3 regions of the Azonexus sp. MM2026_4 genome follow, and region 1 is predicted to be linked to each of the others. Evidence: predicted binding sites of a transcription regulator. Region 1 holds the regulator's gene; each other region holds the start of a gene.
What was found. Region 1 encodes HrcA, which represses chaperone genes, less so after heat shock. Its sites were predicted from a motif close to TNTTAGCACTCNNNGNCNNNGAGTGCTAANA; they were not measured.

Region 1 (10,059 bases):
AGGCTGAGTTCGGTGAACGCGGCATCGTTCTCGTCGATCCAGCCGTTGCCGTCGTCGTCGAGCGCCGCCAGTTCGGCGAAGCCGTCGCCGCTTGCGGGGCCGAACAGTTCGCTGCCGTCGTTGATCCGGCCGTCCTGATTGCGGTCGAAGCTGAGGTAGGCGCTGCCGCTGGCGAGTTGGGCAATCTGTTCGTTGCTGCCGTCGGCGTCGGCGTCGAGGTCGAAGCTGAAACGCTGGTCGAGCAGATCGGCAGCGTTGCCGGCGAAGTTGAGGACCAGCGGATCGACCGGCTTTGCCGCATCGCCAAGGCGCAGGCTGACCGAAGTCTCTTCCTGGTAGCTGCGCGACATCTGCAACTGCAGGTTGAAGCGGATTTCCTGGCCGTCGGCGGTCTTCACCACGCCGTTGGCGGCGAAGCTGGTGCTTTCGCTCTCGCTGTACGATTCGCGGTAGTCGTACTCGATGCCGAAGCCGGCATTGGCCGGTCGGCCGCCGTTGGCAGCCGCCGCCGGCGGGGCTTGCACCGGGGTCTGCGCGGGTTTGCCGGCCAGTTCGCCGGCGCTGATCGTGCGTACCGACCTGCCGGTCATCATTTCCAGCATCAGGCGGATCAGCAGGGTCTTCGGATCCTCGTCCAGGCTTTCGTCAACCGGTGCGGCGCTGTCGGCTGCCGCTGCCGCCTTGCCGGCATCGGAGAGGACGACGCGCTCGCCGCCGGCGTTGCCGCGGCCACGGTTTTCGAAATCCGGTCGTTGCGGGCCGCTCCACATCTTCAGCGATTCCTGAACTTCGCGCGATTGCGCGCTGCTATGCGAGGCGGTGAATTGCAGTTCGCTGCTGGCGATTTTCATGGCGGCCTCCGGTGTCTGGTTACCTTGTTGTTAACGGCGGCCGCCGGAGAAAACTAAAGCGCCATCAGGTGGGGTTGCAGCCAACGCTTGAGCGAGGCGAGGTCGAGCGCGCCGCTTTGCCGGGCGATCTCGCGGCCGTTGCGGAAGACGGCCAGGGTCGGGATGCTGCGGATGTTGAAACGGCCAGCGAGGCCCTGCTCTTCCTCGGTGTTCACCTTGAGGAAGCGGGCGGCCGGTTCGAGGTCGATTGCCGCCTGGTGGAAATTCGGCGCCATCATCCGGCAGGGGCCGCACCAGGGCGCCCAGAAATCGACGACCAGCGGCAGTTCGCTGCGTTGCAGGTGGCGCTCGAAACTGGCGCCATCGACTTCCAGCGGCTCGCCGGTGAACAGGGGCTGCTTGCACTGGCCGCAGTTCGGACCGGCGGCAAGCCTGGCGGCAGGCAGACGGTTCACCGCCGCGCAATGCGGGCAGACGAGGTGCAGGGATTCGCTCATGACGGGCTCCGTTTTATCAGTAATCTCTGATATGCGGGCGCCGCCCGCGATTTCAAGAGGGCGCGCCGAAGCGCCGGGCTTCGCTGGCTTCCGTGGCGAGGCTGGCGGCATCCGGTTCGCCGCGCGTGTTCCAGCCGGCGAGGTGGTTCTCGGTGATGTCGGCGAGGGCGGCGATCCAGTCCGGCGCGTCGTTGAGCGCCGGGATGTAGTGGTATTCCTTGCCGCCGGCCTTGAGGAAGTCGGCGCGGCCTTCCTGGGCGATTTCTTCCAGCGTCTCCAGGCAGTCGGCGGAGAAGCCCGGGCAGATCACGTCGACCCGGCGCACGCCGGCCTTGCCCCAGGCTTCCAGGGTCGGCGCCGTGTACGGCTGCAGCCATTCGGCCTTGCCGAAACGCGACTGGAAGGTGATCAGGTATTGCTCGGCAGCGAGGCCGAGATGTTCGGCGAGCAGACGGCCGGTCTTGTGGCATTCGCAGAAGTAGGGGTCGCCGAGATCCAGCGAGCGTTTGGGCAGGCCGTGGAAGCTGATCAGCAGGCGGTCGCCGGCGGCGGGCCGGCCGACCTGCTGCCAGTGCTTGCGCACCGAGGCTTCGAGCGCCGCCAGATAGCCGGCGTCGTCGTGGTAGTGGCGCAGGAAGCGCATTTCCGGCTGGTTGCGGGTCTGCAGCAGCCAGCGGGCGGCCTCGTCGACGACGGTGGCGGTGGTGCTGGCGGCGTATTGCGGGTACATCGGGACGATCAGGATGCGCTCGTGGCCGGCGGCCTTCAGGCGGTCGAGCACGCTGCCGACGGAGGGCTGCCCGTAACGCATCGCCCAGGCGACGCTGACGCGGTGGCCGCGTTCGCCCAGTTGCCCCTGCAGCAGCTTGGCCTGGCGTTCGGTGTACACCCGCAGCGGCGAACCGTCGCGGGTCCAGACGCTGGCGTATTTGGCGGCGGATTTTTTCGGCCGCGTGTTGAGGATGATGCCGTTGAGGATGGGCCACCAGACGAGGCGCGGAATCTCGACGACGCGCGGGTCGGCGAGGAACTGCCCGAGGTAGCGGCGCAGCGCCGGCGCCGTCGCGGCGTCAGGGGTGCCCAGATTGACCAGGACGACGGCGGTGCCGCGCGGGCTGCCGTGGCGGTACGGCGGTTCGGGCTGGAATTTTGGCATCGGGGCGTCAGTTGTCGTTCTTGTGGGAGAGTGCCGAGGAGAGCAGGCGGGCGGTGATGTCGACGATCGGGATGACGCGTTCGTAGGCCATCCGGGTCGGGCCGATGACGCCGAGCGAGCCGACCACCTGGCCGTCCACGGTATAGGGGGCGGCGATGACGCTGCATTCGTCGAGGGTGGCGATGCCGGATTCGCCGCCGATGAAGATCTTGACGCCTTCGGCGCGGCTGGAAACGTCGAGCAGGCGGATCAGGCTGGAGCGCTGCTCGAAGAGGTCGAACAATTCGCGCAGGCGCTTCATGTTCGACGACAGTTCCTCGACATCGAGCAGATTTCTTTCGCCGCTGATCACATAGGGCTGGGCGCTTTCGCTCAGCGCGGCGTCGCCGGCCTCCAGGGCCAGCGCCATCAGCGGCTTGATGTCGTCGCGCAGTTGCTGGATCTCGCCGGCGAGGCGCTGGCGGATCTGCTCGAAGTCGAGCCCGGTGAAATTCTGGTTCAGGTAATTGGCGGCGCTGGTCAGTTCGCTCGGCGAGTAGGCGCGGTCGCAATTGAGGATGCGGTTCTGCACGTCGCCGTCGGCGGTGACGATGATGAGCAGGATGCGCTTGTCCGACAGGCTGAGGAACTCGATCTGCCGGATGCGGTTGGCGGTGCGCCGGGGGGCGATGACGACGCCGGCGAAATGAGTCAGGCTGGAGAGCAGTTGCGAGGCGTTGGCGATGATCTGCTTCGACGGCAACCCGTGCAGCGCGTCTTCGATCGCGCCGCGCTGGTGCGCTTCGAGCGGCTGCACGGTGAGCAGGTTGTCGACGAACAGGCGGTAGCCGCGGGCGGTCGGGATGCGGCCGGCCGAGGTGTGCGGGCTGGCGACGAAACCGGCTTCCTCGAGGTCGGCCATGACGTTGCGGATGGTGGCCGGCGACAGTTCGAGTCCGGAGAATTTCGACAAGGCGCGCGAGCCGACCGGTTGCCCGTCGGCAATGTAGTGTTCGACCAGGGTCTTGAGCAGGGTGCGCGAGCGATCATCAAGCATGCCGTCGATTCTACCGAAAAGCGGCGGCGGCACGGCAAGGCGTTTTTTATGCAAGAATTCGCTCCCATGAACCGCCTCCGTCATCCCCGCACGATCGCCCTGGTCGGCAAATATCACAGCCCGGAAATCGCCGAGTCGCTGCGCCGCCTGGCCGAGTACCTGCACGAGCGCGGCGTCTCGGTCTTCGTCGAGCGCGAGACCGCCGAGCACATCGGCAAGCGGGTCGATCTGGCGCGCTGGGTCACCTGCGGCTTCAACGACATCGGCGCCCACGCCGACGCCGCCATCGTCCTCGGCGGCGACGGCACCATGCTCAACGCGGCGCGCCGGCTGGCCCGCTACTGCGTACCGCTGGTCGGCGTCAACCAGGGGCGTCTCGGCTTCATGACCGACATCGCCCGCGACGACATGCTCAGTTGCATGGACGATCTGCTCGACGGCCGCTTCACGCGCGAGAACCGCATGCTGCTGGCGGCCGAGGTGGTACGCGACGGCAAGGAGCTGGCGAGCAACGTGGCGCTCAACGACGTCGTCGTCGACAAGGGGGCGATCGGCCGGATGATCGAGTTCGAGTTGTTCATCGACGGCGAATTCATCTACAACCTGCGTTCCGACGGCTTGATCGTGTCCACGCCGACCGGCTCGACCGCCTATTCGCTGTCCGCCGGCGGTCCCATCCTGCATCCGACGCTGACCGGCATCGCACTGGTGCCGCTGTGCCCGCACGCGCTGACCAACCGGCCGGTGATCGTCAACGACAGTGCCGACATCGAACTGCGCATCGTCCGCGCCGACGAGCCGCGCGTGCACTTCGACGGCCAATTGACCCTCGACCTGCAGCCCGGCGACAGCGTCCGCCTGTACCGCTCGGAGCACACCATCTGCTTCCTGCACCCGCCCGGCTACAGCTATTTCGCGATGCTGCGCCAGAAGCTGCAGTGGAGCGAGCGGCCGAAGGGGACCTGATGCTGCGCCACCTGACCCTGCGCGACTTCGTCATCGTCGACCGGCTGGAGCTGGAGTTCGCCGCCGGTTTCGGCGCGCTGACCGGCGAAACCGGCGCCGGCAAATCCATCCTGATCGATGCCCTGGCGCTGGCGCTCGGCGAGCGCGGCGATGCCGGCGTCGTCCGTGCCGGCTGCGACAAGGCGGAAATCGCCGCCACCTTCGACATCGCCGGCCTGCCGGCGGTGACTGCCTGGCTCGACGAGAACGGCCTCGATGCCAGCGAGGACCTGCTGCTGCGCCGCGTGGTCGATGCCAATGGCCGCTCGCGCGCCTGGATCAACGGCTCGCCGGCCACCGTCCAGCAGTTGCGCGAAGTCGGCGAATGGCTGGTCGACATCCACGGACAGCACGCCCATCAGTCCTTGTTGCGGGCCGATGCCCAGCGTCAGTTGCTCGACAGTCACGGCGGCCTGCTCGACCTGGGGCGCGAGGTCGCTGCCGCCTGGAAAACCTGGCGCGATGCCGAACAGGCCTGGCAGGCGGCGAATGATGGCGTACAGGCGCTGCAGCGCGAACGCGAACAGCTCGAATGGCAGGTTGGCGAACTGGCGGCGCTGGCCTTCACCGCCGACGAATGGGAGACGCTCGAAGGCGAGCATCGCCGCCTGGCCCATGCCGCCAGCCTGATCGAAGGCGCCCAGTTCGCGCTCGCCGTGCTGGCCGACGACGATGCCGCCTGCGAGCGGCAGATCGACCAGGTGGCGACGCGGCTCGCCGACCTGGCCGCCTTCGATCCGGCGCTGGCCGACGTCGCCGGCGTGTTGGCCTCGATGCAGGCCGAACTGGCCGACGCGGTATCAACGTTGCGCCGCTACGCCGACCGGGTCGATCTCGATCCCGGGCGCCTGGCGGAGACCGAGCGGCGGATCGAGGCGATTCTCGCCCAGGCCCGCCGGCACCGCGTGGCGCCGCCGGAATTGCCGGCACTGCTTGGCGGCTGGCAGCAGCGTCTGGCCGCACTGGCCGCCGCTGCCGACGTCAACGCGCTACGCGCGGCGGCGGAGACGGCGCAAGCCGCTTACCGGACGCTGGCGCAGCGTTTGTCGGCTGGACGGCAGGCGGTGGCCGCCGACATGGGCGAACGGGTGAGCGAGATCATGCGCCGCCTGGCGCTGTCCTCCGGGCGTTTCGAAATTGCCCTGCCGGCGCTGGAAAACCCGGCAATCTACGGTCTCGAACAGGTCGAATTCCGCATTGGCGGTCTCGCCGGCAACGAGGCCAAACCGCTGGCCAAGGTGGCTTCCGGCGGCGAACTGTCGCGCATCAGCCTGGCCATCCAGGTGTTGACTTCGCGTTCGGCCAGCGTGCCGACGCTGATCTTCGACGAGGTCGATGTCGGCATCGGCGGTGGTGTTGCCGAGATCGTCGGCCGTTTGCTGCGCGAACTGGGCGCAGAGCGCCAGGTGCTGTGCGTTACCCACCTTGCCCAGGTCGCCGCGCAGGCCGACTGGCAGTGGCAGGTCAGCAAGACGACGCGCGATGGCGTCACCCGGTCGGCAATTCAGCCGCTCGACGGCGAAGGGCGGGTGGGCGAGATCGCCCGCATGCTGGGCGGTGTCGAACTGACCGGGATCACCCTGGAGCATGCCCGCGAAATGCTGCGGGTTGGCGCCGAGCAGCCGCGCTGACGCGGCTTATTCGCTGGCCTCGGACTCGTCCGCTTGCTGCCCGGGATTGGCCTGGTGATGGCTGCAGACGCCGTAGATGTAAAGCGCGTGGTCCTGGATCTTGAAACCGCGCTCTTCGGCAATCAGCTTCTGCCGGCGTTCGATTTCGGGATCGTAGAACTCTTCGACCCGGCCGCATTCGACACAGACCAGGTGGTCGTGGTGCTTGCCGTGGTTGATTTCGAAGACCGCCTTGCCGGCTTCGAAGAAATGGCGCTCGAGCAGGCCGGCCTGCTCGAACTGGGTCAGCACCCGGTAAACCGTCGCCAGACCGATGTCCATGTTTTCCGCGATGAGCATGCGATAGACATCTTCCGCCGTCATGTGCCGCATCGTGCCCTTTTCGAACAGCTCCAGGATCTTGAGGCGCGGGAAAGTGGCTTTCAGGCCGATGCTTTTGAGGCTCTGCGGGTCACTCATCGTGTTGGGTTCCTGGTGTTACACGGGGCTGGGCAAGAAGGATTTCGGGTATGATATACCGCTTCACAGCCGTTACGAAATTTCCGGAAGCCCGCATGCGCCGTTACCGTACCCTGCTTCTTGCCTTGGCCTGCACGCTGCCTGCGGCGTGTTCCTACAAGCCGAGTTTCATCAACGAATACAAGATCGATGTCCAGCAGGGCAATGTGCTGACCCAGGACATGGTCGCCCAGCTCAAACCCGGGCAGACCCGCGAGCAGGTTCGCTTCATCCTCGGCAGCCCGCTGATCACCGATATCTTCCATCAGCAGCGCTGGGACTACGTTTACCGGTTTCGCGAAGGCAGTACGGGCGCCGTGCAGGCGCGTAAATTCTCCGTGTTCTTTGGCGCCGACGGCCGCCTGGAGCGGGTGAGCGGCGATGTCGAGGTGGCGACGGTGGCCGAATTGACGGCGCCGGTGGAACGGATGCGGGTGGTCGATCTGGGGACGATTTCCCCGGAGGCCGTTGCCGAAGAGGCGCCGCCGGTTGAAGAGCCGGGGTTTTTCCGGCGCATGATCAAGAAGATCGGATTCTAGAACCATGAACAAGGCAAGAATCGGCATCGTCGGTGCCGGCGGTCGCATGGGCCGCATGTTGATCGAGGCGGTGCTCAAGGATGCCGGGTCTGTCCTCGGTGCGGCTTTCGATGTTCCGGGCAGTCCGGCGATCGGCAGCAACGCCGGGGCGCTGGTCGGCATGGCGAGCGACGTCGTGATCAGCGACGATATCGCAGCCGGGCTGGCGCAGGTCGATTGTCTGATCGATTTCACGCGCCCGGAAGGTACGCTGGCGCATCTCGAGCTCTGTCGCCAGGCCGGCGTCGGCATGGTCATCGGTACCACCGGTTTCGATGCTGCCGGCAAGGCGGCGATTGCGGCTGCCGCGAACGACGTGCCGGTGGTTTTCGCCGCCAACATGTCGGTTGGCGTCAACCTGGTGTTCAAACTGCTCGATACCGCGGCGCGCATTCTCAACGAGGGTTACGACATCGAGATCGTCGAGGCGCATCACCGGATGAAGATCGATGCCCCGTCCGGAACGGCCTTGCGCATGGGCGAAGTGGTTGCCTCGGCGCTCGGGCGCGATCTGGCGGAGTGCGCGGTTTACGGCCGTGAAGGCGTGACCGGCGAGCGCGATCCGTCGACCATCGGTTTCGCGACGGTGCGCGGTGGCGATATCGTCGGCGATCACACGGTGATGTTCTGCGCGCTCGGCGAGCGTGTCGAAATCTCGCACAAGGCGAGCAGCCGGGTTCCTTACGCGCAGGGCAGCCTGCGCGCGGCACGCTTCATCGCCGGCCGGAAAAACGGCCTGTTCGACATGCAGGACGTGCTCGGTTTGCGCTGACGGCCATGAAATCCCGTTTGCTGCAGCGTCAGCTCGAAGAGTTGTTCGGCGGCGAAGGGGAGGCCGGTTACCGGCAATGGCTGGCTTCCGCCCGGCAGCAGGGGGCGCAGGCTTTTGCCGATGATGTCGAGCGTTTGCTGCAGCGTGTCGATGCTTCCTTCGGTGCACTGACCGGCTTTGCCAAGTGGAACAGCGTGCTTTCGGGGGATGCGCTGGCCGACTGGAACTTGCGTAGCGGGACCATCGACTCCGGACGGCAATGGAAGGAAATGCTGGGCTATGCCCAGGCCGATCTCGACGATTCGATCATCCAGTGGCAGCGCCTGCTGCATCCCGAAGATCAGCGCCTGCTGCAGTCGCGGATGGCGGTGCACGTCCGCAACCGTGATCGCTGGTTCGAGCTGGAATGCCGTTTGCGGGCCAAGGGCGGCGGCTGGCAGTGGTTCATGGTGCGCGGCGCGGTGGCGGCCCGCGACGGCGATGGCGAACCGGCCCGGATGCTGGTTCTGCAGCGGGATATCAGCCAGATCAAGGCGGCTGAGGCCGACCTGATTGCCGCCAAGGAAACGGCGGAATCGGCCAACAAGGCGCGCGGCGCTTTCCTGGCCAACATGAGTCACGAAATCCGCACGCCGATGAACGGCATCATCGGCATGACCGAGCTGGCGCTCGATACCGAGCTCGATGCCGAGCAGCGTCACTACCTGAAAACCGTCAAGTCGTCGGCGGAGTCGCTGCTCACCATCGTCAACGACATCCTCGATTTTTCCAAGATCGAGGCCGGGCGCATGGAAGTCGAAGCGGTTTCCTTCATCCTCTCCGACGTGGTCATGGAAGCAGTCCGCGTGCTCGCCGTCAATGCGCACCGCAAAGGGCTGGAACTGGTCGTCGATATCCGTCCGGAAGTGCCGGAGCGGCTGGTCGGCGATCCGACGCGCTTGCGCCAGGTGATCATCAACCTGCTCGGCAATGCCATCAAATTCACCGAAACCGGCGAAGTGGTGATCGCGGTCGAGCTTGCCCTGCCGGCCGCCGGCAAGCCCGAATTGCGCGTTACCGTGCGCGATACCGGGATCGGCGTGCCGAAGGACAAGCAGAAGGCCATCTTCGATGCCTTTTCCCAGGCCGACGTATCAACCACCCGGCGTTTCGGTGGTACCGGCCTCGGGCTGGCGATCTGCGCCAAGCTGGTGCAGTTGATGAATGGCCGAATCTGGCTGGAGAGCGAGCCGGGGCGGGGGTCGGCGTTTCATTTCACGGTCGGTCTGGGGGGCGACGAAGCGATCGGCGCGCCTCCGGCGTGTACGCAATCTTTCCACGGTCGTCACGCGTTGATCGTCGACGACAATCCGGTGGCCGGTCAGTGTCTGCGCGACCTGTTGCAGCGGCTGGGGCTGCAGGCCTCGTTGGTCAGCGATCCGGTGCAGGCGGTGGCGGTGATGAACAAGCGCCGTGGCATGGATTTTCCGTTCGATTACCTGTTCGTTGACGTGGCCATGCCGGCGCCGGCTGGCATGGCGCTGGTCGAGACCTGGCGGAATTCCGGGCGGATGGAACGGATGATGGTCATGCTGACGACGGAAAATCAGCGCCATGATCTGGGGCGTTTGCGCGAACTCGGCGTCGCGGTGCATCTGCTGAAGCCGGTCGGGGTTGGCGATCTGGAAGTGGCGCTGGGTTTGGCGGAAGCCTCCGGAAGGGGCGAGGACGAGAAGCTGACGCTGGCCGCCTTCGATCCCGGTCTCGGCGAGGCGGCGACCGAAGCGGCGGGGCTGCGCGTGCTGCTGGCGGAAGACAACCCGGTCAACCAGGAGCTGGCGCTGCGTTTGCTGGAGCGGCGCGGTTACCGGGTCAGGGTGGCGAACAACGGCGCCGAGGCGGTCAACATGTTCGACGAAGGGGCGTTCGATGTCATCCTGATGGACCTGCAGATGCCGGTCATGGGGGGGATCGAAGCCACCGAAACCATCCGTTCGCACGAAATGCGGCGTAGCTGGGTGATCTCGCACGAACTGAAACCGATCCACATCATCGC
Region 2 (10,059 bases), 1.5 Mb from region 1:
CAGCGTGTCGCCGACGGCGGCGCCCTGCGGGATGGTGACGCGGACGTCGATGTCGTTGTCTTTCAGTTCGGCCTGGTTGATGAAGCCGTCGTTGTTCTCGTCCTCGCGGATGGCGATGGTGAGGTTCTTGAATTCGGTGAGGTCGACGATGGCGCTGGCGCTGCCGGTGTTGCTGGCATTGCCGGCGGCATCGACGATGAAGGCGCTGACCTTGAGGGTGGCGCCGTCGGCGGGCAGCGGGAAGTCGGTGCTGACGAAGCCGTTGGCCTTGTCGGCGGCGGTGATGGTGACGTCGCGGGTGGTGGTGCCGTCGGATGCCTTGACGACATCGCCGACATTGACCAGGTCCTTGGCGAAGCCGATGCGGACGTCGGCGTTGCCGGTGGCTTCGCTGCGGTTGATGTAGCCGTCGCCGTTGACGTCCTCGACGATGAGGACGGTGGGCGGCTGCAGGTTGTTGGGGATGCCGGTGTCGATGGTCAGGTCGACGGTGGTGCTGGTCGAATTGCCGGCGACGTCGGTGGCGGTGACCTTGACCGGATTGGCGCCGTCGGCGAGCGGCTGGAGCGGGGTGACCGACCAGGTGCCGCCCGGGGTGACGGTGGTTTTGAGGATTTCGCCGGTGCCGGGGAGGGTAACGACGATGCTGGCGCCGGGTTCGCCGGTGCCGCTGATGGTCGGGGTGTTGTCGTTGGTGATGTTGTCGCCCTTGGTGCCGCTGTCGGAAGCGGGGTCGAGCTGGGCGGTGACGGCGGGCGGGGTGGTGTCGATGCGGGCGTCGTTGCTGCCGATGCTGCCGAGGTTGTTGGCGACGTCGCGGATCTGGGCGGTGACGGTGAGGGTGGCGCCTTCGCCAGGGTTGGCGATGCCGGGCAGGCTGACGCTGTGGTTGGCGATGTCGGCAGCAGTGAGGAGGATTTCCGGCTGGGCCACGCCATTGACCGTGGTGATCAGGGTGTCGCCGGCGGCGGCGGTGCTCGGCAGGCCGACGCTGACGTCGATGCTGCCCTGCAGTTCGGCGGCGTTGATCCAGCGATCGCCGTTGGCGTCTTCGGTAATGGTGACGACCGGCGCGTCGGGCGCCGAGAGCTGGATGCGGGCGTTGTCGCTGACCGGGCCGGCGGCGTTGCCGGCGGCATCGGCGATGGCGGCGGTGACGACGAAGTCGGTGTTGTTGGCGGTCGGCGTGAAGGCGAGGTCAACGTGGCCGGCGGCGATCTGGGCGGCGGTCAGGGTGACGGTCTGGGCGGCGTTGCCGGAGGCGGTGACGGTCAGCGTGTCGCCGGCGGCGGCACCGCTGGGCAGAGCGACGCGGACGTCGATGTCGTTGTCCTTGAGCTCGTTCAGGTTGATGAACTTGTCGTCGTTCTCGTCTTCGAGGAGGGAGACCGCGAGGCCGTTGAATTGCGTGGTGTCGATGACCAGCGGCAGGGTCGTGCTGGTCGGGTTGCCCGCCGCGTCGGTCGCCGTGATCTGGACCGGGATCGTGCCGTCAGGCAGCGGCTGGAGCAGCGTGACCTGCCAGTTGCCCTTGTCGTCGGCGGTGGTGGTCAGTGTTTCGCCGGTGATCGGCACGGTGACGGTGACCGTGGCGCCCGGGTCGGTAACGCCGCTGATGGTCGGGGTGTTGTCGCTGGTGATGTTGTCGCCCTTGGTGCCGCTGTCGGACGCCGGGTCGAGCTGGGCGCTGAGCTTGGGGGCTTCGGCGTCGATCAGCACGGACTTGCTGGCGATCGCCGACTTGTTGCCGGCGGCATCGGTGACCTGAGCGGTCACTTCCAGCGTGCTGCCCTTGACCGAGGGCGGCGTCAGTTCGACGGTCACCTTGTGAGCGTCGATCTGCGCCTGGTTCAGGGTGATGGTCTGGGTGGCGTTGCCGGTGGCGGTGATGGTGACCAGGTCGCCGGCCACCGCGTCCACGGGCAGGACGATGTCGACGCCGACGCTGCCGTTGAGTTCGGCGGCGGTGATGGTGCCGTCCTGGTTGCTGTCTTCGGTGACCTTGATCTGGACGTCGAGCAGGGCGCTGAGGTCGACCTTGGCCAAGTCGGTAGCGGCCGGAGACTGGTTGCCGGCGATGTCGAAAATCTGGGCGCTGATATTGAGCAGGGTGCCGTCGGCCGGCAGCGGGAAGCTGGTGCTGACGTAACCGTTGCTCAGGTCGGCGGCGCTGACGACGATTTCCTTGGCGGTGATGCCGTCGCTGACGCGGACGGTATCGCCGACCGCCACCTTGGTGGTGTCGAAGGAAACGCGGATGTCGGCTTCACCGCTGGCTTCGGCGCGATTGATGAAGCCGTCGTTGTTGGCGTCTTCGACGATGTCGACGGTCGGGGCCGGGATCGGCGTCGCGTCCACGGTGAGGTCGACGTTGGTCGTCGTTTCGTTGCCGGCCTCGTCGCTGGCAACGACGACGATCTTGTGCGGACCGTCGGTCAGCGGCTGGGTCGGCGTCACGCTCCAGGTGCCGTCGGCGGCAGCGACGGTGGTCAGGACTTCGCCGGTCTCCGGGAAGGTGACGGTCAGCGTGGCGTTGGGTTCGCTGGTGCCGGTGATGGTCGGCGTGTTGTCGTTGGTGATGGCGTCGCCAATGATGCCGGTGTCGGAGCCGGCGTCGAGTTCGGCGGTGACCGGCGGCGGCGTGGTGTCGAAGATGCCGGGCTGTTCGCGTTCGAGATCGGGCGAGTTGAGCGCGTTGGCGTCGATGCGGTAGCTGTTGCCGTCGCCGACGGCTTCGCTGATGCGCTGGAATTCGACGAAGGAGTGGCCCTCGCTGGAATCGCCGGCATTGCCGGCGGCGGTTCCGCCTTCCTCATCAATCACGTCGTCCAGATTGCCGCCCGACTTGACCAGTTTGGCCAGCTTGCCGAGCGCGGCCGGCTTGGTGAACACGGCGCTGTTGCCGGCATCGGGCTGGGAATGAACGGCGGCGACTTCGGCGTCGACGCTGACCGACTCGCCGGGGCCGACCGAGACGTTGCGGCCGTCGGCCAGTTTGAGCATGGCCTGTCCGTCATGGCCGGCGATGATCGTTTCGCCTTCGAAAATGGCATCGCCGCTCTTCAGGCGGCGGACGCCACCATTGGCGGCACGGGCGACAACTTCACCGGAAACGGCGGAAATCCTGGCGATGACGGCAGACATGGCATTGCTCCATTGAATATGAGTACGCCGGGATCATATTCCGATGTCAACTATGTCGATATCGTACGATGGTGCTACGCCATTGGTATTAGATGAGGCTGCGGCGGCGAGGCGGCAGATTGTCGTCGGCCGATGCAAAAGGCCCATCCCGGGTTGGGGATGGGCCTCTGGTGCGGCAGCGTCGGAGGGGCAGTCAGGCCGCTACCAGCAGTCCGCGCATTTTCTGCAAGGCCTTGGCTTCGATCTGCCGGATGCGTTCGGCGGAGACCTCGAACTCGGCGGCCAGGTCGTGCAGCGTCGCAGTTTCGCCATCTGCCAGCCAGCGGGCTTCGACGATGCGCCGGCTGCGCGGGTCGAGGGCGGCCAGCGCCTGGTGCAGGCCTTCGTCCTGCAGACGGGCTTGGGCCTTGTTCTCGAGCATCCGGGTCGGTTCGTAGCGGCTGTCGGCCAGGTAGTCGATCGGCGCGAAGCAGTCATCGCCATCGTCCGGGTTGCCTTCGAGTGCCAGGTCGCGACCGCTGAGGCGGGTTTCCATTTCGACCACTTCGTCGCGCTTGACGCCGAGGCGCTGGGCGACTTCCTCTGCCTGCTGGCCGGAAAGGGTGTCGACGCCTTCGTAATCGGCCTTCATGCTGCGCAGGTTGAAGAACAGCTTGCGCTGGGCCTTGGTCGTTGCCACCTTGACCAGTCGCCAGTTCTTCAGGATGTATTCGTGAATCTCGGCCTTGATCCAGTGCATCGCGAACGAAACCAGACGGACACCGCGGCCCGGGTCGAAGCGCTTGACCGCCTTCATCAGGCCGATGTTGCCTTCCTGGATCAGGTCGGCATGGGGCAGTCCGTAGCCAAGGTAGCCGCGGGCGATCGAGATGACCAGACGCAGATGCGAGAGCACGAGCTGGCGGGCGGCATCGACATCGCCATCGTTATGGAAGCGCTCGGCCAGCCGGATTTCCTCCGCTTCGGACAGCATCGGGTAGCGGTTCGCCACCTGGATGTAGGCATCGATGTTGCCGACGGCCGAGGGTACGGGAAGCGCCAGGGCATGGGTCATAGCGTAGAATCCTCCGTAATCTGACAGAACTATTTTAGCACTCGCTGCCTGAGAGTGCTAAGTATGGGGCAAGTTTCCGGCGCGTGTGTAACAAAATTCAACTGCCATGTTCATGAGTGCTGCCGCGCCGCCCGCCGGGCGGTATCGCGGGCGTTTCGCGCCGTCGCCGAGCGGTCCGCTGCACTTCGGTTCGCTGATCGCCGCGCTGGCGAGTTGCCTGGAAGCCCGCTGCCGGGGCGGCGAATGGCTGCTGCGCATCGAGGATGTCGATACCCCGCGCAATGTGCACGGCGCCGCCGATGCGATCCTGCGCACGCTGGACGCCTGCGGGTTCGCCTGGGACGGTCCGGTGCTCTACCAGAGCAGCCGCTTGTCCGCTTACGAGGCGGCACTGGACGTGCTGCGCGGGCGGGGGCTGGTCTATCCCTGTGCCTGCTCGCGTAGCGAGATCGCCGCGGCCGCGAGCCGGACGGCGGTCGATGGCGGTCTCCTCTATCCCGGTACCTGCCGCAATGGGCTACGTTCCGGCGGCGGGGCGCGTGCCTGGCGCTTGCGGGTGGATGACGCGGTGCTCGCTTTTGCGGACCGCTTGCAAGGTGTGGTCGAGCAGCACCTGGCGGACGAGGTCGGCGATTTCGTCTTGCGCCGCGCCGACGGCATTCATGCCTACCAATTGGCGGTGGTCGTCAACGATGCCAGCCAGGGCATCACCGACATCGTGCGCGGCGCCGACCTGCTCGCCTCGACGCCGCGGCAACTATGGCTGCAGCAATGCCTGGGTTATCCTCGGCCGGGTTACGCCCATCTGCCGGTGGCGACCAATCCGGCCGGCGAGAAATGGTCCAAACAGACCTTGGCGCCGGCGCTGGCGGCGGGGCAGGCGGCATCCGAACTGGTGCGGGCGCTGCGTTTCCTCGGTCAGCCGGCGCCGGCCGAACTGGCGGCGGCAAAGGTGGATGAGGTCTGGGCCTGGGCGCTCGCCAACTGGTGCTTTGCCGCGATTCCCCGGGGGCCGGCGATCAGCGTTCCGGCGACTGTTGGCTGACCTGTTCGCTGGTTCGCCAGTGGCGGTCGCCGTAGCCGGCGAAGCCAACCAGCAGGCGCACCAGGCCGTAACTGAGCCAGCGCAGGAAGCGCGAGTGCCAGGGCTGGCCAGCGACGTCCTGCGCGCGTAGTTCGCGGCTGCCATCGCCGATCGCTTCATGCAGGCTGGCGTGGAGCTCTTCGGCGAAAGCGCGGTCGTGGGCGACGATATTGGCCTCCTTGGCGAGCAGCAGGCTGAAGGGGTCGATGTTGGACGAGCCAACGGTCGCCCAGTGGCGGTCGATGACCGCAACCTTGGCGTGGAGGAAGCTCTTTTCGTATTCGAAGATGCGGATGCCGGTGGCCAGTGCGCTGGCGTAGAGAGCCTGGGTGGCGTAGCGCATCAGAGGATGGTCGGTCTTGCCCTGGAGCAGGATGGTGATGTGTACGCCGCGTCGGGCGGCGGCGTAGAGGGCGCGACCGAAACGGAAGCCGGGCAGGAAATAGGCGTTGGCGATGAGGATTTCGTCCTGCGCGGCCTCGATCGCGTCGATGTAGGCGTTGAGGATGTCGTTGCGGTGGCGGATGTTGTCGCGGATCAGGAAGGCGGCGGTCTGCCGGCCCGCTGCCGTGCAGCAGGGCTGGAGCAGCGGTGCCAGGCGGAAGCGGCGGCGGAAGTTGACCCAGGTGACGATTTCCCACATGCGCCGGACGGCGTGATGGATCGGCGCCAGCAGCGGGCCTTCGACGCGCACCGCGTAGTCGTAACGCGGCCGCATCTCGACCGGCGCGTTGTCGTCGTCGACGATGTTGATGCCGCCGACGAAGGCGATCATGCCGTCGATCACCGCCAGCTTGCGGTGCAGACGGCGCAGGCGATGGCGCTGCATGTGGAAGCGGCGGATCTCCGGTCGGTAGAACAAGGCGCGGACGCCGGCGGCGGCCAGTTGCGGCCGGAAGTCGTCGGCGAAATTGCGGGCGCCGAAACCGTCGACCAGCAGATTGACGACGACGCCTCGACGCGCCGCTTCGCACAGCGCCGAGGCGACTTCGTGGCCGATCGGGTCGGCGGCGAAGATATAGCTCTCCAGATAGATTTCCCGCTGCGCGCCGGCGATCGCCGCGAGCAGCGCGGGAAAGTAGTCGCGCCCGGAGTTGAGCAGCGTCAGGCGGTTGCCGGGCAGGAAGTCAGGACTCATGCCTCGTCAGTCGCGCCGACAGCGCGGCGTGGTCGGAAATTGCCGACCACGGCGGGCCGTGGTGCACGCTGGTTTCGCGGACGGCAAAGCCGCGCACGTAGATGCGGTCGAGCCGGAACATCGGCATGGCGGCGGGAAAGCTGCGCACCGGACGGCCGCCGACTTCCTGCGAGAAAACTTCCTGCAGGTTGAGGCGGCCGGCCAGTTGCTGGCAGGCGCGACTGCGCCAGTCGTTGAAATCGCCGGCAACGATCAGCGGCGCGGCGGGATCGTCGAGACGATCCAGGTAATCGGCCAGGGCGTCCATCTGGCGGCGGCGCGAATGGCCGAACAGCGAAAGATGGACGCAGACGCAGTGGGCTGGCGGGCCGCCGGGCAGTTCGATCCGGCAATGCAGCAGGCCGCGTTTCTCGAACTGCAGGTGAGTGACGTCCTGGTTGTGGATGTCGATGATCGGGAAGCGCGAGAGGATCGCGTTGCCGTGGTGGCCGCGGTCGTAGATCATGTTGCGGCCGTAGGCCGCCTGCCAGATGTCTTCGGCGAGGAATTCGTGCTGCGGCGAGTCCGGCCAGTCGGCGTGGCGCTCGGCATGGCCGAGGTGCAGGCCCTGCACTTCCTGCAGGAAGACCAGGTCGGGGTTGAGGTGACGCAGGCGCTCGCGCAGTTCGTGCACCATCATCCGCCGGTTGAACTGCGAAAACCCCTTGTGGATGTTGTAGGTGACGACGTGCAGGGCCTGCGGCATGGGCGTCCGGTCAGGAAATGGCGAGCATGCGGTCGAGCGCCAGACGGGCCAGCCTGGCCTCGTGCTCGGGCACCCGGATCGGATTGACGACCTTGCCGTCGGCCAGGTTTTCCAGCGTCCAGGCGAGGTGCTGCGGGTCGATGCGCTGCATCGTCGAACACATGCAGATGGTGGTCGCCATGAACTGGACGATCTTGTCCTGCGGCAGCACTTCCTTCGCCAGGCGGTCGACCAGGTTGAGTTCGGTGCCGACCAGCCAGCGCGTGCCGGCCGGCGCTTCCTTGATGGTCTTGACGATGTGCTCGGTCGAGCCGACGTAGTCGGAAGCCGCGCAGACCTCGAAATTGCACTCGGGGTGAGCGATCACTTTCCCTTCCGGGTACTTGGCGCGGAAGGCGTCGATGTGCGATTTCTGGAACATCTGGTGCACCGAGCAGTGGCCCTTCCACAGCAGGATGCGCGCCTTGCGGATCTGTTCGGGGGTGAGGCCGCCCATTTCCAGGTCGGGGTCCCAGACCACCATCTCGTCCATCGGGAAGCCCATGTTGTGGCCGGTCCACCGGCCGAGGTGCTGGTCGGGGAAGAACAGCACCTTGGGGCGCTGGGCGAAGGCCCATTTGGCGATGGTGCCGGCGTTCGACGAGGTGCAGACGATGCCGCCGTGTTCGCCGCAGAAGGCCTTCAAGTCGGCCGCCGAGTTGATGTAGGTGACCGGCGTGACTTCCTTTTCGACGTCGAGCACTTCGCCCAGTTCGCGCCAGCAGCGTTCGACCTTGGCCAGGTTGGCCATGTCGGCCATCGAGCAGCCGGCGGCGAGGTCGGGCAGGATGGCGATCTGGTTGGGGGCGGTCATGATGTCGGCGACTTCGGCCATGAAGTGGACGCCGCAGAAGATCACGTATTCCGAATCGGTCTGCGCGGCGAGTTTGGATAGCTTCAGCGAATCGCCGGTGAGGTCGGCGTGCTGATAGATGTCGGCCCGCTGGTAATGGTGGCAGAGGATCACGGCCCGCTTGCCGAGCCTGGCGCGGGCGGCGCGAATGCGCTCCTGGCAGGCGTCGTCGGCGAGGTCGTTGAAGGGAGCGAAGGAAAGGGTCGCAGTGTGCATGCTGATTCCGGAAATGGCGCGGACGGCCGCGCGAAAGGACGAATTATCCCTGATGCCAGGGCAGGCCGGCGCGCCGCCAGCCACCAACGGCATTGCGATGGCCGTTGGCGTCCTTGTCGCCCTCGAAGCCTTCGAGCACGTTGTAGCAGTTGGTGTAGCCGGCGTCGCTGGCGGCCGCGGCGGCACCGATCGAGCGGACGCCACTGCGGCAGATGAAGATGAGCAGCGCTTCCGGATCGACCTGGCGGCGCAGTTCGGCAAGGAAATGCGGGTTGCGGGTGCCGCCCGGGTACTGGTTCCATTCGATCTCGATGGCACCGGGAATGCGTCCGACCCAATCCCATTCGGCGCGGGTCCGCACGTCCACCAGGCGGGCGCCCGGGGCATGCAGCAGGAGTTCGTGGGCCTCGGTCGGCAACAATTCACCCTGGTAGGGGCGTTCCAGCCCTTCGGCCCGGGAATGTGCGATGTCGAGAATGTCGCTGAGTTTGCCCATGGTGGATCGCTGCTAGAATCTTGGCCCTACAGTATATAGGACAGACCCGATGGGAAAAGTGGATTCCGGGCCGCCGGGCAGTGCCGCAGCGCGTGCCGGCGAGGCGCAAAGGGCGACCTGGGTCAGCGTGCTGGTCAACCTGGCGTTGACCGTTGTCCAGTTGATCGTCGGTTGGCTGGCGCATTCGCAGTCGCTGGTCGCACACGGCCTGCACTCCTTTTCCGACCTGCTGTCCGACTTTCTCGTCATCTGGGCGAGCCGGCAGAGCGTGCTGCCGGCCGACCGCGCTCATCCCTACGGGCATGGTCGCGTCGAAACGGCGGCGACGTTGGCGCTCGGGGTGTCGCTGGTGCTGATCGGCGCCGGTATCCTGTGGGATTCGGGTATGCGCCTCGGCGAGCACGCCAGCCAGCCGGCGATCGCCATGCTGGCTTTCTGGATTGCCGTCCTCACCGTTGTCGCCAAGGAAGTCCTGTATCGCTACCTGATCCGGGTTGCCGAAAAACTGCGTTCCCAGTTGTTGACCGCGAACGCCCTGCATACCCGGGCTGATGCGGCGTCGGCGCTGGTGGTCGTGGTCGGCATCGGCGGTGCGCTGCTCGGCTGGGGCTTCCTCGATTTGCTGGCGGCGGCGCTGATGGGTTTCATGATCCTGCGCATGGGCGGCAAGCTGGCCTGGGAGGCGATCGAGGAGCTGATCGACACCGGGCTCGACGAGACCCGTGTCACGGCGATCCGCAACACCCTGCGCACGACACCCGGCGTGCTCGATCTGCATGCCCTGCGCACCCGGCGCATGGCGCATCAGGTGCTGGTCGACGCCCATGTCCAGGTCGATCCCCGGATCAGCGTCTCGGAAGGTCACCATATCGCCGAGTCGGCACGGGCGGCGGTGCTCCGGGCGCACCCGGAAGTGCTCGATGTTCTCGTACACGTCGATCCGGACGACGATGTCGAGCCCGATCGTTCAGCGCTTGGCCTGCCTGATCGCGAAGCCCTGTTGCCGCAGCTCGCGCCCCTGCTGACTGATTTGCCGGCGCCGGCCAGGATTGTCCTGCACTATGTCGGCGGGCAACTCGAAGTCGATCTTTATTTCGCTTACGGTTCGTTGGCGGATTGTTCCTCCCTCGCTGATATCGAGGCCGGCCTGGCTGGTCGTTTGCGGGATTTGCCGGTGGTTCATGCGCTGCGCTTGAACTACTCGTCGGCACCGTAATGGTGCTGCGTTCTTTTGTGTGCACTATAATGGTGCGCAAGATTGCTGGTGCTTGATCGCAGTCCCTTGTGGCA
Region 3 (10,059 bases), 520 kb from region 1:
CGCGCTGAAGAGCCCGAGAAAACCGCCGACGGTAGCACCGCGCGTCGTGCAGTCTTTCCACAGCACCGCCATCGCCAGCACCGGAAAATTCACCGAACAGGCGACCGAGAACGCCAGCATCACGATATAGGCGACGTTCTGCCGCCCGAAAACGATGCCCAGCAACACGGCAACGACGCCGAGCACGAAGGTGGACAGCTTGGACACCCGCCGCTCCTGTTCCGAGCTCACCGCCCCCTTGCGCAGCACCGTCGCGTACAGGTCGTGCGATACCGCCGAGGCGCCGGACAAGGTCAGGCCGGCGACGACGGCGAGGATGGTGGTGAAGGCGACGGCGGCGATGAAGCCGAGAAAGAGGTCGCCGCCCAGCACGCCGGCCAGGTGGATGGCGGCCATGTTGGCGCCGCCCAGCAGGCCGCCGGAAACCCGGCCGCCGACGAAATGCTGCCCCGGATGACCGATCAACGCGACGATGGCGCCGAAGCCGATGATGAAGGTGAGGACGTAGAAATAGCCGATCCACATCGTCGCCCAGGCCACCGACTTGCGCGCCTCGCGGGCGTCGGCGACGGTGAAGAAGCGCATCAGGATGTGCGGCAGGCCGGCGGTGCCGAACATCAGCGCCATGCCGACGGAAAGCGCCGACACCGGGTCCTTGATCAAACCGCCGGGCGCCATCAGCGCATCCTTCAGGCGATGCAGGTCGGTCGCCCGGGAAAACAGCGCGTCCGGATTGAAATCGGCGCGGTAGAGGACAAGCAGCGCCAGCAGCGTGGTACCAACGAGCAGCAGGACCGCCTTGTTGATCAGCACCCAGGTGGTCGAGATCATGCCGCCGAACAGCACGTAAAGCGTCATCAGGGCGCCGACCAGGACCACCGCGTAGGTATATTCCAGCCCGAACAGCACCTTGACCAGCTGCCCGGCGCCGACCATCTGGGCGATCAGGTAGAACAGCACGACCACCAGCGACCCGACCGCCGCCAGGCTGCGCACCGGTTTCTGCGCGAAGCGGTAGGCGGCGACATCGGCGAAGGTGAATTTGCCGAGGTTGCGCAAGCGTTCGGCCATCAGGAAGGTCACCACCGGCCAGCCGACGAGCCAGCCGACGGAGAAGACCAGGCCGTCGAAACCGCTGGCGAAAACCAGCCCGGAAATGCCGAGGAAGGACGCCGCCGACATGTAATCGCCGGCGATCGCCAGGCCGTTCTGGAAGCCCGAGATGCCGCCGCCCGGCGTATAGAGGTTGGCCGAGGCCCGACTGCGCGCCGTCGCCAGCCGGGTCATCCACAAGGTCAGGCCGACGACGACGAAGAAGGTGCTGATCGCCGACCAGTTGGTCGTCTGCCGCAGACCGATGTCGATCGACGGCATGGCAACGGCAGCGCCGGCCAGCACGAGGCTGGCCACGGCCAGCACCAGGAAGCGGAGGCCCGGCGTCATTTCAACGCCTGGCGCCGGATTTCCAGCGCCTCCGGGTCGAACTCCCGATTGGCCCGGCGCACGTAGAGCACGGTCACCAGCACGGTCAGGGCGATCACGCCGAGGCCGAAGAGGATGCCGACGTTGGCCGTCATGCCGCGTGCCAGCGGCCGGGCGATCCAGTCCGGCTGAAAGGCGACGCCCAGGATGAAGGCGAAGTAGGCGAGCATGATCAAACCCGCCAGAGAAAAGGCATAACGATTGCGTCGCCTGAGCAGCGACCGGAAACGCGGGTTCTCCCGAACCAGCGCACAACTCGCGGCATGCTTTTGCATCGAAACCTCCCCGACCCCCCGGCCTGCTAAAGCGAAGGGCGCAAGAATAGCGCATTACGGGTTTTGTTGCGACGCCGCAAAAGCGGCCGTCGAGCCGCCTCCGGCGCCCCACCCGTGGCCGCCAGAAAACGCCGATGGCGGCCCGCAGCGAGGCCTTGCAAGCCACCGAAACGCTTCAGCGGGATGGCTCACAGCCGCGGAAAGCGGCAAAAAAAACACCCGGCCGCAGCCGGGTGTTCTGTACTTCCTTGAGCGACGCTCAGGCGGACATGTATTACATGCCCATGCCCATACCGCCCATGCCGCCCATGCCACCCATGTCGGGCATGCCGCCGGCCGGCTTGTCTTCGGCCAGTTCGGCAACCATGCACTCGGTGGTGAGCATCAGGCCGGCCACGGAGGCGGCGTTCTGCAGCGCGGTGCGGGTCACCTTGGTCGGGTCGAGGACGCCCATTTCGACCATGTCGCCGTACTCGCCGGAAGCGGCGTTGTAACCGTAGTTACCCTTGCCGCGAACGACCTTGTCGACCACCACGGACGGCTCGTCGCCGGCGTTGGCGACGATTTCGCGCAACGGGGCTTCGATCGCCTTGAGGATCAGCTTGATGCCGGCGTCCTGGTCGTGGTTTTCACCCTTCAGGGTCTTGACCGCGGCACGGGCACGCAGCAGCGCGACGCCGCCGCCGGGAACGATGCCTTCTTCAACGGCGGCACGGGTGGCGTGCAGCGCATCTTCGACACGGGCCTTCTTTTCCTTCATTTCGACTTCGGTGGCGGCACCGACCTTGATCACGGCAACGCCGCCGGCCAGCTTGGCAACACGTTCCTGCAGCTTTTCGCGGTCGTAATCGGAAGTGGCTTCCTCGATCTGCACGCGGATCTGCTTGACGCGGGCTTCGATCGAAGCAGCATCGCCGGCACCGTCGATCAGGGTGGTGTTTTCCTTGGCGATTTCAACGCGCTTGGCTTGACCCAGATCCTTCAGGGTGGCCTTTTCCAGGGACAGACCGGTCTCTTCGGAGATGACGGTACCGCCGGTCAGGATGGCGATGTCTTCGAGCATGGCCTTGCGCCGGTCGCCGAAGCCCGGAGCCTTGACGGCGACGGTCTTCAGGATGCCGCGGATGTTGTTCACCACCAGGGTGGCCAGCGCTTCGCCATCGACGTCTTCGGCGATGATCAGCAGCGGGCGGGAAGCCTTGGCAACTTGTTCCAGCACCGGCAGCAGGTCGCGGATGTTGGAGATCTTCTTGTCGAAGAGCAGGACGAACGGGTTGTCGAGCAGGGCGATCTGCTTGTCCTGGTTGTTGATGAAGTACGGCGACAGGTAGCCGCGGTCGAACTGCATGCCTTCGACGACGTCGAGTTCGTTGGCCAGGGACTTGCCGTCTTCAACGGTGATGACGCCTTCCTTGCCGACCTTTTCCATCGCGTTGGCGATGATTTCGCCGATGTCGGCGTCGGAGTTGGCGGAGATCGAACCGACCTGGGCGATTTCCTTGGTCGTCGTGCACGGCTTGGAGATCTGCTTCAGTTCTTCGATGGTGGCGGCGACGGCCTTGTCGATGCCGCGCTTCAGATCCATCGGATTCATGCCGGCGGCAACGTACTTCATGCCTTCGCGGACGATCGCCTGGGCCAGCACGGTGGCGGTGGTGGTGCCGTCACCGGCGATGTCGGAGGTCTTGGAAGCGACTTCCTTGACCATCTGGGCGCCCATGTTGGCGAACTTGTCCTTCAGTTCGATTTCCTTGGCCACGGAAACGCCGTCCTTGGTGACCGTCGGGCCGCCGAAGGAACGTTCCAGAACCACATTGCGGCCCTTCGGACCGAGCGTCACCTTGACCGCGTCGGCCAGGATGTTGATGCCATCGACCATGCGGGCGCGGGCGGAATCACCGAATTTGACTTCTTTGGCTGCCATTTATCTAGCTCCTGAAAATTGTTCTGTAGAGAGAGTCGAGCGCAGGATTACTTCTGCAGCACGCCCATGATGTCTTCTTCGCGCATGACCAGGACTTCCTGACCATCGACCTTGACCGCCTGGCCGGCGTACTTGCCGAACAGCACGCGGTCGCCGACCTTGACGTCGGGAACGAGGTACTTGCCGGCGTCGTCGCGCTTGCCCGGACCGACAGCCAGCACTTCGCCCTGATCCGGCTTCTCGCCGGCGGAATCGGGGATGACGATACCGGAAGCGGTGGTGCGCTCGGCTTCGACGCGCTTGACGATCACGCGGTCATGCAGGGGACGGATGTTCATAGATATCACTCCTGAAATATTGTTCTTGGAACGGGAAATTGGCCGGACGCAACAATTGCGGACCCGGGACCGGCGCGTGCCGCTGTTAGCACTCCTCGCTGGCGAGTGCTAATAATAGGGACGCACTGCCGGCATTTCAAGAGTCCGACAGATTTTTTGTTGTCGCTGATCGCTCACCGGAAAGACAAAGGAGCCCAGCGCTCAAGCGCTGAGCCCCCGCCCGGAAAGACCCCGCTTCCTGCCGACGCCAGCCGATCTTGCCGCAGCAGACGAGCGGCGGCGCCGGTCAGGCACGGCTCATTCGACCGGCGCGAACCCGTAGTAGGAACCGTAGGCCGACGGTGCCGGCGCGTAGGCGGCGACCTTGATCGCATCAGCCAGGGTCACCTGGTTGGTGAGGCCATCGACGCCCCCCTCCTCCCCGAGCCATCGCTCTTCAACTTCCCTTTCGCTCAAGCCGTGGAGATTGAGGTTCCGGTCGAAGCGTTCGGCGCGATACTCGAAAGCCGTGTCATGCGCGATGAACAACGTATGGAGACAGGCGGTAATGCGCGTCTCGTCCTGCGGATCGGCACCCATGACCCGGGTGCCGCAGAAGGGGCAATGAACGGGCGTGTAGTAAAAAGTCTTGAGTTCGGTTCGCTGAATGGCGTTGCTCATGGCGTGCTCCTTGGATTTCGGGAAAAGACGGCGCCGGGGCCGTCGCCTGGAAAGCCGGACAGCCGGTGAACCGACCGATCCGGAGGCAGGACTGGCGAGACTTCGGCGTCAGCGCCGGGTCGGCTGATAGCGCTGCAGATCGGTTTGGGAAAGTCCTGCCAGTTCGCCCACCACGTGATTGACACCCCGGCCCAGCAGCCACCAGGCATTCCCATACGGCAGGACGGAAATACCCGATTCGGCGCAAAGCCGTTCGGCTTCCGCGCGTTGTTTTTCTAAATTCATTTGATCTTTTCAAGGTTTGCCCGGGAATCGGCGGTCGCCGATCCGGGCGCCCCTGGCCGGCAATATCTTCCGGCACGAAGGGGGCGGGCAACCGCGTCGAGCGGCTGCCTGAGAGAGCGTCTGAAGGATCAGGCGATCTGAATGTTGCTGGCTTGCTTACCCTTGGGGCCGTTGGTGATGTCGAAACTCACCCGCTGGCCTTCAGCCAAGGTCTTGAAACCGTTCGATTGAATTGCCGAGAAATGCGCGAAGAGATCTTCGCCGCCGCCTTCCGGCGTAATGAAGCCAAAACCCTTGGAATCGTTAAACCACTTGACGCTACCTGTTGCCATATCTTGAATCTCCGAAAATTAACGGGGCGCAAAGCCCCTGGTTGGGGCGAGATCAAGGGGGCGAGGTGACAGTGGGGGAATGGCGCCGCAGAACTGCGGGTACTAGACCAACAAAATAACAACACAACTAGAAATCGCTGCGGTGCACAATACGCGTCATTGATTCCCACGGCAAACTATATTTGAAATTTCTATCGCCGCCGGCGTGTTCACCGCAGACGACGGGAGCAGGTTTGCCGCGCCCCCGGTCGTCCAGGCAACGCTGATCGCGCACGGGGAACGTGCCGCTGACGATCAGCGACGGCGATGGGAGCGGCCCGGCGGACAAGCTAACGCGGCAGACTGACCCGCACGTGATTCCCGATTTCCTCGATCAGGAAGTTCGTGGAAAGGAAGGTCTCGATAACCTCGCAATTGCTCCGAAGATGCGAGGAAGCCACAGTCGTGGTGAAACGCCCCTGCCCCGCCAGAGCAATCGGCAGAAGCAACTGGTCCGCCAGATGCTCGCCGAGCGCCGCACCACTGTCCCGATACAGACGGGCTTCGCGGGCGACGCGGTCGGCGACGGCCTCGCCCGCAAGCCCGCGTTCGCCGCAGGCGGAAAACAGCTCGGTCAGTTCCGGATACTCCAGCGCCACCATCAGAACATTGCCCGGCCCCTCATTACTCGGCAGCACCCGCAACTCCTCGTCCAACGGCCCCAATGAACTTGCGGCCCGCTGCATCTCGCGCTTGGCGACATCAACCGGCACACCGGAAACCACACCGATGGCACGGGTGCGCCGCAACTCGCCACGCGCCTCCAGTTGCAAGGGCTGCCAGGCCGTGACCGGCGCCGTGGACGCCAGCACCTCGCCGCCGCCCGCCGGGTAGAAACCGTGGCGCAGCAACTGGACCTCCAGCGTCACGCCCATGCGCTGCAGCAGCGGCTGCCAGCAGTGAATGAGGAAATCGGCCGGCGGCGCCGCCGGGTTGTGGGTACCGCCGCTGACCCGCAGCGTGCTCGGTCCGTCGGCGAACCACAGCGCCGGCAACACCGTCTGCAGCACCAGGGTGCAGCTACCGGCGGAGCCGATGGCGAAGGCGTAATCCCCACCCCGGATCGGCCCCGGGTGGAAGCGCAGTTGCGACGAGCCCGCCGTCGCCCCTTCCACCTGCGCCCCGCACACCGCGGCCGCCGCCTGCACGGCCGTCAGATGCTGACGCAGCAAGCCCGGCTTCTTGCGCCCGGCGCGAATGCGCTCGATGGCAAAAGGGATGCCGGTAATCATCGACAGGCTCAAGGCCGTCCGCAAAATCTGACCCCCGCCCTCACCGCGTGAACCGTCGAGTTCTATCCATTCCATGTTGTTCTGCTTCATTGTCGTTGTTATGTACCGTTGGACGATTCAGAACAAGCCTGAATCGCATCGGCAAGCACGCTTGAAAAATAGGCTGCATCGGCAATCTCCGGGTTCTGCCGAAGGTGCTCCAATACGGGCAGGAATTGCGGATCGGCATAGTGACCGGCTGCATCAATGGCCCAAGTGCCATGGAACTCGTCGCCAAGCGCCTCCAGTACTAACGTCTTGCCACGCTCATCGCCTCTTCTGGCCAAGCCAACCATCGCCTCGCCGCGCACTTCCGGTTCGCTGTCATGAGCCGCTACTAGCAGGCCATCCCGAATTGCCGGGCTATCCTGATCGCTCTGGCTCCCCAAACCGAAAGTCGCCCAGTCCCGAACGAGGCTCGACGTATCCCTCATCAACTCGAGAAGCCCCTCGGTCGCCTCCTGCTGGGGATACATTCCCAAGGAAAAAGCCAAGGCATAGCGTATTTCCTCATTAGGGTCACCGACATACACCAACATCTCAGGCAAATATTCCGGAAATTCGCGGTGCCCCAAACCGAAAAGCCCAGCCTCAACCACCCGCCAATGCTGATCCCGCAATGCCCGCCCAAGAACTTCCCGAGCCAGTTCCAACTGCAGCGGCTCCCACGGCACCCCGTCCTTAAGCGGGCGCCCCAACTGGCAAATGACATTCACCGCCAGAACCCGCTTGCGCCAATTCCGGCTCTTGAAATTGCGTCGAATCCAAACGACCTGATCTTCGCAGCGATATAGCTGCAGTTTTCCGACGCATTCCCAGTAAACGTCATCCTCTTCTCTATCCTGCAAGGCCATGCCGACCAGCGAGCGAACGCTTTTGTCGGCCAACCCGTGGCATTGTCGTTTCATGGGGCTACCTCCGCATTTCAGCAGCAGATACCGCCAACACCGTCCGCTTCAGAAAGGCATCAAGTTCGTCAGCTTCGCCTTCCGGTTTCTTGTAATTCGCATCGACCACGGTTCGCGCCAGCTCGCTTTCGATGAAGGCGTGGATGTGCGGCCAGCGCGGGCTGTATTCGGCCTCGCCGGCGCGCATCTTGATTGCCAATAGCGCATTGATTTCATCGAGCAGCGCCGCGTCCGTCACCATGCGCTCGGCGAGATCGGCAAAGCGCATCGGCGGCTGACCGAGGCCGCGCTCGATCCACTGCGCCGCCAGCAGCGGACGCAGCACGTAGAGGTACTTTTTCAGGCGCACGCTGTCGCCCTGCAGGTAGCCGCGAAAGTTGCGGTGCGCCATGGACAGGTAGTGATAGCGCCCGCGCAGCGGCGAAAACCACTGTGTCGCCAGCTCGCGGATGCCTGCGGTCAAGGCCGTGTCTTCCCGATAAACCACCGGCGAATCGAGCCATTCGAGCAGCACCGGATTGGCCCGCCGCAACAGGCGCAGCGCCTTGCGCAACTCCCAGCCGCCGACATCCAGCTCGTCGCTGATCGGCAATTCGATCACGTCGCGCTGCGGCTCGACAGAGAGATACCAGGGCAGACGATGGACGTAGAGGAAACGCACGTCGTAATCGCTGTCCGGCGACGCAAAGCCCCAGCCCCGGCTACCGGATTCGCAGGCGTAGAGCACCGTGACATCGTGTTCGGCCTCGATGTCGGCGAGCGCCTGCATGACCCGTTGGCGAACTTCCGGGGCTATGGGGTGGGCGCTGAGCACCTTGCCGGGTGCCATCAATTCGGACATTTCCTATCCCTTCACACAAACCACTTGGCGCAGCGTATGCACCACTTCCACCAGCTCGCGCTGGGCGTGCATCACGGCGTCGATGTCCTTGTAGGCCATCGGAATTTCATCGATCACCTCGCTGTCCTTGCGGCATTCGACGTGGGCGGTGGCCTTGATCTGGTCGTCCACGGTGAAGCGGCGCTTGGCTTCGTTGCGGCTCATCGTACGGCCGGCGCCGTGGCTGCAGGAGCTGAAGGCTTCCTCGTTACCGAGGCCGCGCACGATGTAGCTGCGGGCGCCCATGGACCCCGGAATGATCCCGAGTTCGCCCTTTTTCGCCGACACGGCACCTTTACGCGTCACCAGCACCTCGCTTCCGAAGTGGGTTTCGCGCTGCACGTAGTTGTGATGACAGTTCACCGCTTCGACGTCGGCCGAGAACGGCTTGGCGATCACCTGACGCGCGGCGGCAACCACGTTCGCCATCATCACGTCGCGGTTACGGCGCGCGTAATCCTGCGCCCAACCCACGGCTTCGACGTAGTCGGCAAAGTGCTCGGAACCTTCTTCGAAGTAGGCGAGATCCTTGTCCGGCAGGTTGGCGATGTGCTGACGCATGTCGGCCTGGGCCAGTTCGATGAACAGGTTGCCGATGGCGTTGCCCACCCCGCGCGAACCGGAGTGCAGCATGAACCACACGTGATCGGCCTCGTCGAGACAGACTTCGATGAAGTGGTTGCCGGTGCCCAGCGTTCCCAGGTGCTTGTGGTTGTTGGTGTTCTTCAGGCGCGGGTACTTTTCGGTGATGCGCGCGAACCCCGGCAGCAACGAGGCCCACATGGCATCGACAGCTTCCGGCGGGTTTTCCCAGGCGCCCTTGTCGCGGCGGCTCTGGCGCGGCGGCGTGCGCCCGTGCGGGACTGCCGCCTCGATCGCCGAACGCAGGCCGTGCAGGTTGTCCGGCAGATCGGCGGCGCTCAGCGTGGTGCGCGCCGCCATCATGCCGCAGCCGATATCGACGCCGACCGCCGCCGGGATGATCGCGCCCTGCGTCGGGATCACGCTGCCGATGGTCGAACCCTTACCCAGATGCACGTCCGGCATCACCGCCAGGTGGCGGAAGATGAAGGGCATCTTCGCGGTGTTCATCAGCTGCTTGCGGGCATCGTCCTCGACCGGCACGCCTTCGGTCCACAGCTTGATCGGCTTGCCTTCGGCCACGTCTTGTACTTGATAGCTCATCTTCTTTTCCTTTGCTCCCGGTCGCGATGGTAGCGAGCCGGATTTCATTCGTCTTGCATTTGTTATTGGGCCGCGCCGGCCAGGCGCGCCTGCTTCTTCAACCAACCGGCTTGCGCTACCTGCCGGGCCAGTTCCTTGCGTTGCCGCTCGCGCTGGCGGCAGGGACGGCAGCGTTTGGCGATGGCGTCTTGCGAGCCGCCCACGGTTTCGTACCACCAGCGTTGCTGTTCGGCGGTCCACACGCAGGCCGCAGCGCAATCGCAGCAGTTGAAGGGCCTATCGACGTAGTAACCACGCTGGGCAAAGGCGCTCAGGCCATAGCTGTTATTGGCTTTCAGCTTGCTGAAATCCACCGGCACGACAGGGCCAGGCGGTGGCACAACAATCCGGTTGACCACTCGCGCGGCCAGGCGATGCCCCCGCCGCGCCGCCTTGATCTCGGCGCGCCGCTGTTTCCCGCTTTTGTAGCCTTCCATGCTC

Region 2: a site for HrcA is predicted at 4,231-4,261, ahead of rpoH (RNA polymerase sigma factor RpoH). Genes of this name have one in related genera too.
Region 3: a site for HrcA is predicted at 4,103-4,133, ahead of AC0KWY_RS16775 (co-chaperone GroES). Genes of this name have one in related genera too.

What each region holds. Positions count from the first base shown of each region.
Region 1 covers NZ_CM148380.1:4,068,827-4,078,885, forward strand. Annotated here, with positions in the region: gene AC0KWY_RS19230 (VCBS repeat-containing protein) at 1-851, opposite strand, end outside; gene trxC (thioredoxin TrxC) at 905-1,348, opposite strand; gene hemH (ferrochelatase) at 1,401-2,504, opposite strand; gene hrcA (heat-inducible transcriptional repressor HrcA) at 2,512-3,540, opposite strand; gene AC0KWY_RS19250 (NAD kinase) at 3,589-4,506, shown strand; gene recN (DNA repair protein RecN) at 4,506-6,176, shown strand; gene fur (ferric iron uptake transcriptional regulator) at 6,183-6,635, opposite strand; gene AC0KWY_RS19265 (outer membrane protein assembly factor BamE) at 6,731-7,213, shown strand; gene dapB (4-hydroxy-tetrahydrodipicolinate reductase) at 7,218-8,024, shown strand; gene AC0KWY_RS19275 (response regulator) at 8,030-10,059, shown strand, end outside.
Region 2 covers NZ_CM148380.1:2,569,495-2,579,553, reverse strand. Annotated here, with positions in the region: gene AC0KWY_RS12145 (retention module-containing protein) at 1-3,144, opposite strand, end outside; gene rpoH (RNA polymerase sigma factor RpoH) at 3,338-4,198, opposite strand; gene gluQRS (tRNA glutamyl-Q(34) synthetase GluQRS) at 4,311-5,243, shown strand; gene clsB (cardiolipin synthase ClsB) at 5,218-6,420, opposite strand; gene AC0KWY_RS12125 (endonuclease/exonuclease/phosphatase family protein) at 6,410-7,165, opposite strand; gene nadA (quinolinate synthase NadA) at 7,176-8,273, opposite strand; gene AC0KWY_RS12115 (rhodanese-like domain-containing protein) at 8,317-8,769, opposite strand; gene AC0KWY_RS12110 (cation diffusion facilitator family transporter) at 8,819-9,985, shown strand.
Region 3 covers NZ_CM148380.1:3,549,688-3,559,746, reverse strand. Annotated here, with positions in the region: gene actP (cation/acetate symporter ActP) at 1-1,443, opposite strand, end outside; gene AC0KWY_RS16785 (DUF485 domain-containing protein) at 1,440-1,757, opposite strand; gene groL (chaperonin GroEL) at 2,032-3,681, opposite strand; gene AC0KWY_RS16775 (co-chaperone GroES) at 3,729-4,019, opposite strand; gene AC0KWY_RS16770 (hypothetical protein) at 4,317-4,679, opposite strand; gene AC0KWY_RS16765 (hypothetical protein) at 4,788-4,964, opposite strand; gene AC0KWY_RS16760 (cold-shock protein) at 5,093-5,296, opposite strand; gene rtcA (RNA 3'-terminal phosphate cyclase) at 5,626-6,642, opposite strand; gene AC0KWY_RS16750 (HEAT repeat domain-containing protein) at 6,666-7,514, opposite strand; gene AC0KWY_RS16745 (nucleotidyltransferase domain-containing protein) at 7,519-8,355, opposite strand; gene AC0KWY_RS16740 (RtcB family protein) at 8,359-9,579, opposite strand; gene AC0KWY_RS16735 (zinc-ribbon domain containing protein) at 9,642-10,055, opposite strand.